Linked DNA regions of Colwellia sp. M166. The protein of the gene in region 2 interacts with the protein of the main gene of each other region in a pairwise test. Links are inferred from orthologs where the notes say so. Each region holds a gene or a part of one and is shown on either strand. Other genes may lie near its edges.

Evidence for each region.
Region 1: the proteins of recJ (region 2) and FGD67_RS11640 interact in binary tests that used the Escherichia coli proteins (3 or more experiments, as listed by UniProt). The link is inferred for Colwellia sp. M166 from one-to-one orthologs.

Annotation. Positions count from the first base shown.
Region 1 is NZ_CP040755.1:2,549,955-2,553,238, forward strand. Bases 1-2,990 are described here. They hold FGD67_RS11640 (DNA topoisomerase III), read left to right. Parts: upstream 1-515; coding sequence 516-2,465; downstream 2,466-2,990. Other genes in these bases: glpK (glycerol kinase GlpK), read left to right, coding at 1-422; FGD67_RS11645 (ExeM/NucH family extracellular endonuclease), read left to right, coding at 2,679-2,990. In the rest of the region: more of FGD67_RS11645, read left to right, coding at 2,991-3,284.
Region 2 is NZ_CP040755.1:1,257,552-1,261,130, reverse strand. The notes cover bases 367-3,356. They hold recJ (single-stranded-DNA-specific exonuclease RecJ), read left to right. Parts: upstream 367-983; coding sequence 984-2,729; downstream 2,730-3,356. Other genes in these bases: dsbC (bifunctional protein-disulfide isomerase/oxidoreductase DsbC), read left to right, coding at 367-808. Outside these bases: more of dsbC, read left to right, coding at 20-366. UniProt on the Escherichia coli protein: Single-stranded-DNA-specific exonuclease.

The DNA of each region.
Region 1 (3,284 bases), 1.3 Mb from region 2 along the record:
ATTGGCAACCAGATGCACGTGGTGCAATTATAGGTTTAACGCGCGATTCTGGTATTAAAGAAATAGTCAGCGCTGGCTTAGCATCAGTGGCGTATCAAACGCGTGATTTATTAACGGCAATGGCACAAGACGGTATTAAAACTACGCAATTACGAGTAGATGGCGGTATGGTGGTGAATAATTGGTTGCTACAGTTTTTAGCTGATATTTTAGCCATTACCATAGAACGACCAAAAATTACCGAAACGACCGCCTTAGGTGCTGCACTATTAGCGGGCTTGCAACAGGGGCTTTTTGACAGTATTGAACAAGCGGCACAGTCATGGCAGTTGCAGGACAAGTTTGACAGAAAAATGGCTGAAGACAGTCGAAATCGGCACTATCAAGGTTGGTTAACAGCACTGCAGCGAGTTATCGATTAACATTAAGTACACTTTACTGTATAAATAAACAGTTTTAAGTGCTAGGCTAGCTAATAAGTTTAATAGCTTTTACTGCTCAGATAAGTATTCATCTTGAAATTATATATTGCTGAAAAACCAAGCTTAGGTCGAGCAATTGCCGCGGCATTACCTAAACCACAGAAAAATCATCAAGGTTATATCGAGCTTGGTAATGGCGATGTGGTGAGTTGGTGTATCGGCCATATTCTCGAGCAAGCTAAGCCAGAAAATTATGATCCGGCCTTTAAAAAATGGCAAATGGCTCATTTACCGATTGTGCCTGAGCAGTGGCAATTAAAGCCCAAAACGCAAACACGTGCGCAACTTACCGTATTGCGAAAACTGGTCAAGCAAGCCGATGAAATTATTCATGCTGGCGATCCCGATCGAGAAGGACAGCTGTTAGTCGATGAAGTGATCGATTTTTTAAAGGTGCCGGCGAAGAAGAAGCAAAATATTAAACGTTTATTGGTCAGTGATTTAAATTTACCTGCGGTGCAAAGGTCACTTGCTAATATGCAAAGTAACCAGTTATTTATGCCATTGTCGATATCGGCCTTAGCACGTTCTAGAGCTGATTGGTTATACGGTATTAATTTAACGCGAGCCTATACAATTCAAGGCCAAAAGGCTGGTTTTAACAGTGTGTTATCGGTTGGCCGAGTGCAAACCCCCTTGCTAGGTTTAGTGGTACGACGCCAACAAGAAATTGATAACTTTGTTGCTAAAGACTTTTATGACGTGCACGCGCATTTAACAAGTAATACTCAAGAATACTTTATTGCTAAATGGCAGCCAAGTGCAGCTTGCCAACCTCATATGGATGAAGAAGGTCGTGTCCTTAACCGTGCTTTAGCCGAAAATGTTGTGCGTCGTATTGAAAACCAGCCAGCGGTAATTAGTTCGGTCAATGAGCAACAAAAAAAACAAGCTGCACCTTTACCTTATAGCTTATCAGCCTTACAGATTGACGCAGCAAAAATTTACTCACTGAATGCAAAATTGGTGCTAGATGTATGTCAGGCTTTGTATGAAAAGCATAAGTTGATCACTTATCCGCGTTCAGACTGTCGCTATTTGCCAAAAGAGCATCATGGCCAAGCTAAGGGCATTATTGCTATGCTCGTTAGTGCAGATGATAGCTACTCCTCATTTGCACAAGGGGCCAATAGCTCGTTAAAAAGTAAAGCCTGGAACAATGCCAAAGTTACCGCTCATCATGCCATTATTCCGACTGAAAAATCGCCATCGAAATTATCGTTAAATCCATTTGAGAAGAAAATTTATTTTCTTATTGTTCGACAATACTTAGCGCAGTTCTATCCAGTTTATCAATATAATCAAACTCGCGTTGAAGTGCTTATTGCTGGCGGTAAGTTTTTAGCCAATGCTAAAACGCCTATTGCTCAAGGTTGGAAAGTATTATTTCAGCGGGCAAAGAAAAAGCCAGAGACAGTAAAACAAGGGAGTGATGATGATGTTGAACAGCAATTAGCGCATCAACTATTACCGAAGTTAGTTGAAGGTGAAAAAATATTGTCTCGTCATGGAGAATTAATTAGTCGTATTACACAAGCACCTAAACATTTTACCGACGCTAGCTTGTTAAGTGCTATGACAGGTATTGCTCGATTTGTCAGTGATCATGAGATTAAAAAACTCTTAAAAGAAAATGATGGCTTAGGTACGGAAGCGACCCGTGCAGGGATTATTGATTTACTCTTTAAGCGTGATTATTTGCAGCGACAAGGAAAAAATATTCATGCAACAGTTGTTGGTACATCGTTAATCAAGGCCTTACCTGTCGCTGCGACTATGCCCGATATGACCGCACACTGGGAAGCAACATTGACCAATATTAGTGAGAAAAAAAATCGCTACCAAGATCTTATTAATCCTTTAACAGCGACCATAGCACAGATGATTGCACAATCTGAGCAACAATCTTTTGCACAATTACCTAAAGTTGCTTTTAAAGGTAAAATAAAAGCGAAGAAATACAGCGCACGAAAAAAAGCATAATAAAATAAAGTTATATTTTTTTGCTGTTATGTCATTAAAATTAACTAAAACACACTTTGCTAACTCTCTCTCAATAGACATCAATTCAAAGTAATATTTACTTACCAAATGGTCAGTGGTTAAAAAACATTCACTTTTCTTTAACAATAACTTAACATTTAACATACAGAATGCCATTAGGCATTTTGCATAATAATAATTTGGGGAGTGTGTGTGGTGAATATTTTTTTGCGGAAAAAGTTCAGCAGTGTTAAATCAAGCTTAGCAAGTACAGTGGTTTTTACTATTTTTACCGGTAGTGTGCTAGCTTCATCAATGGCTAACGCGGATGAAATATGGAGTGAAAACTTCGATGCGGTAAGTATTGATGGCAAAGGGGCCGTTTTTAATCAAGTTGATTTAACTGATGTAACCAAATGGTCAATTGATGTTAGTTCAGCAGAGCTTACAGCGACATCAGATTGGTTTAAAGTCAACAATGGAAAGTTTGAAGGACGAGATTTAGACGGTATAGCCATGTGGCAGTCAGAAGCTATCAACATTAGCCGTTTTTCTGATATAACTTTGGCAGTAAATGCCGCAGAGAATGGTGATCACGAAAGTACTGATTTTATAGATGTTGCTTATGCTATTGACGGTGGAGTATTTAATACCATAGATAATTGGCAAGGTAAGGGGAGTGCATCACACACCTTAATTGATGATTTTACCAGTGAAACCATCACCACAGCTATTGCTGCAGGTAATTCGTTAGTTATTCGTATTAGCATGAAAAATAATGCCGGCACTGAATACATAACTTTTGATAATGTCGTGGTT
Region 2 (3,579 bases):
CAAGGTATGGAATTGATTTATGTCTAAGAAGTTTTTATTGGCTGCAGCGCTTGGCCTGTTAAGTTTGGCCAACAATGTCAACGCGTATGTTGAGCCAACAACCTCAGTTGCAAACAGTGTTATGTTAGCTACAGCACAACCTGTAGCTTTTGATGCAGTAAAAGCAAAACTAACTAATACCTTAGGGCTTGATGTTGCTAGCATTAAACCATCTCCTATGGCTGGATTGGTTGAAGTAGTTACTGATCAGGGCTTATTTTATGCTAGTGCTGATGGTGAATTTTTATTGCAAGGGAAAATGTATGGTCTAGGTAATAATGTGACTAATTTGACCGAAGCAAGCTTAGCATTAATACGTATTGAGGGGATGGCGAAATTCTCCGATGCCATGATTGTTTTCCCAGCAAAAGATGAAAAGTATGTGGTTACTGTTTTTACTGATATTACCTGCGGTTATTGTCGTAAAATGCACGAACAAATTGAAGATTATAACGATAAAGGTATTACTGTGCGTTACTTAGCGTATCCACGTGCAGGAGTAAAAGACCGTACGGGTAATTATTCTCAAGGCTTTAAAGATTTACGCTCAATTTGGTGTCATGAAGACCCTCAACAAGCCCTAACCAAAGCAAAAACTGGCGCTGATGTTGCCGCCCGTATTTGTGATAAACCCATTGAAGAAGAGTTTAATTTTGGTCGTCAAGTGGGAGTTACCGGAACGCCAGCGATTATGTTAGCCAACGGCATGATGGTACCTGGTTATCAAGAGCCAAGTAAATTATTTATGTTATTGGAAACTACTTTATAAAGTAAACCATAGCTATATCCATACCGCATGTGGCTTTCAGGACGTTTGAACGAACTCTGCTTCTTGAAGTTTTATGGAAACAGATTATTTATCTAGAAAATGGCAAGTTAATGACTTGCCATTTTTGTCTCTACTATTCTCATTATTAGTACTATTTATTTAAGAAGAGTGATTGATGCAAAAAGAAATTATTCGTCGAGAACACATTAGTGATGAACATTTACCCAGTTCGCTTCATCCTATTGTCCGACAAATATATGCCCGTCGTGGCGTTACTTGTAAAGAACAGCTTGAGTTAACGGCCTCACATTTATGTCCCGTTGAAACATTAAAAGGCTTACCTGAAGCGTGTGAACTTTTATATCAGGCACTAAAAGGGCAAAAAAATATTACCGTGATTGGTGATTTTGATGCTGATGGTGCAACCAGTACGGCACTCATGATGGAAGCATTACAAATGCTTGGCTCAAGCAATCACCACTTTTTAGTACCTAATCGCTTCAAGTATGGTTACGGTTTAACTCCTGAAATTGTTGATATTGCTGTATCACAAGGTGCAGAGGTTTTAGTCACTGTTGATAATGGCATTAGTTGTATGGCAGGGGTTAAAAGGGCGAAAGCGTTAGGATTACAAGTGCTGGTTACCGATCATCACTTGCCCGGTGCCACAACGCCGCCTGCGGATGCAATTGTTAACCCTAATCAAGTGGGGTGTAACTTTGCCAGTAAATCGTTAGCTGGGGTCGGGGTCGCTTTCTATTTTATGTTGGCATTAAGAAAGTATTTACGTGAACAGCAATGGTTTGAGCAGCAAAATATTAAAGAGCCAAATATTGCGCAATTACTCGATTTAGTCGCCTTAGGGACGGTTGCGGATGTGGTGTCACTAGATGCTAATAATCGTATTTTAGTCGAACAGGGTTTAAAACGTATTCGTGCGGGTGCAACACGGCCAGGTATTCAAGCCTTAATTGAAATAGCCGGTAAGAATCAACAAAAATTAGTAGCGAGTGATTTTGGTTTTGCATTAGGGCCAAGGATTAATGCAGCAGGGCGCTTGGATGACATGGCTTTTGGTATCAATTGTTTATTAGCGAAAGATTTGTCAACGGCAAGGGTGATGGCGGCAGATTTGGATGACTTAAATAAAGCGCGTCGTGAAATAGAGCAAGGCATGCAAATCGAAGCTGAGCAAGTACTCGCGAGTTTACAGTTTAGTGAAGAAAATTTACCACACGGTATTAGTTTATTTCATGCTGATTGGCATCAAGGTGTTATTGGCATTGTCGCCGGACGGTTGAAAGAAAAGTATCATCGACCGAGCATTGTTTTTGCTAAAGGCAGCGATAAAAACGTTGCTGATACAAATAACAATAGCGATGAAATTAAAGGCTCTGCACGTTCTATTCCTGGTTTACATATTCGTGATTTATTAGAATATATCGATAGCCAACATCCGGGGATTATTGCAAAGTTTGGTGGTCACGCTATGGCCGCAGGCTTATCAATAGCTAGAGAGCAATTTGAAAGCTTTTCGATGCTATTTGAGCAATATGCTCAGCAATGGTTAAGCCAAGAAGCTTTAACTGGAGTTCTAGCTTCAGATGGTGAATTACTGACTCGAGATATGACATTGACCTTCGCTCAGGTATTACGAGATGCTGGCCCATGGGGACAAAACTTCCCTGAACCATTATTTGATGATGTCTTTACGTTAGTACAGCAACGTATTGTTGGAGAAAAACATTTGAAATTAGTGGTAGAAAAAGATCAGCAAATATTTGATGCCATTGCCTTTAATGTTGACATTAAACGTTGGCCTGATCATCAAGCGAAGCAAGTTAAGCTTGCTTATCGTCTTGATATCAATGAGTTTCGTGGTAAGCAGTCGGTGCAATTAATGGTCGAACAATTAGAATAGCGTTTAGTGTCAGCATAAATGGCTAGTGCTACTAATAATATTTATGTTTTTTAGCTCAAAAAATATCGTAAAAAGGCGATTTGATCAGCCAAGCAAGCATTTATTTCATTGCATAATTAGGCTACAATGCGCGACTATTTTACCCTTAGGTCTTTAGCTGTGACTTGGTCACCAAAATCATATGTTAGAAGTTAATCCAGTACTTAATAAAATTAAAGAAATTCGCGAACGCACCAATATGCTTCGGGGGTACCTTTGACTACGACCAAAAGTCAGAACGTTTGGTTGAAGTTGTTCGTGAATTAGAGTCTGCTGATGTTTGGAATGACCCTGAGCGTGCACAAGCCCTAGGCCGTGAACGAGCCGCATTAGAAGCTGTGGTTGAAACCATTGATGAAATGGATTCCGGCTGTGAAGACATTGAAGGCTTAGTTGAGCTGGCGGTTGAAGCTGACGATGAAGAAACTTTTAATGATGCTGAAGATGAAACACAAGCATTAGAAGCTAGTCTTGAAAAATTAGAATTCCGTCGAATGTTTTCCGGTGAACAAGATGCTAATAACTGTTATTTAGATATCCAATCTGGCTCGGGCGGCACTGAAGCACAAGATTGGGCCGAAATGTTGATGCGGATGTATTTACGTTGGGGGGAAGCTAATGGCTATAAAACAGAAGCCATTGAAGTTACCGATGGCGATGTTGCGGGTATTAAAGGTTGTACCATTAAATACACCGGTGAGTATGCCTTTGGTTGGTTACGTACCGAAACCGGCGTGCATCGTTTAGTACGAAAATCACCGTTCGACTCAAGTGGTCGTCGTCATACCTCATTTGCTTCGGCATTTATTTA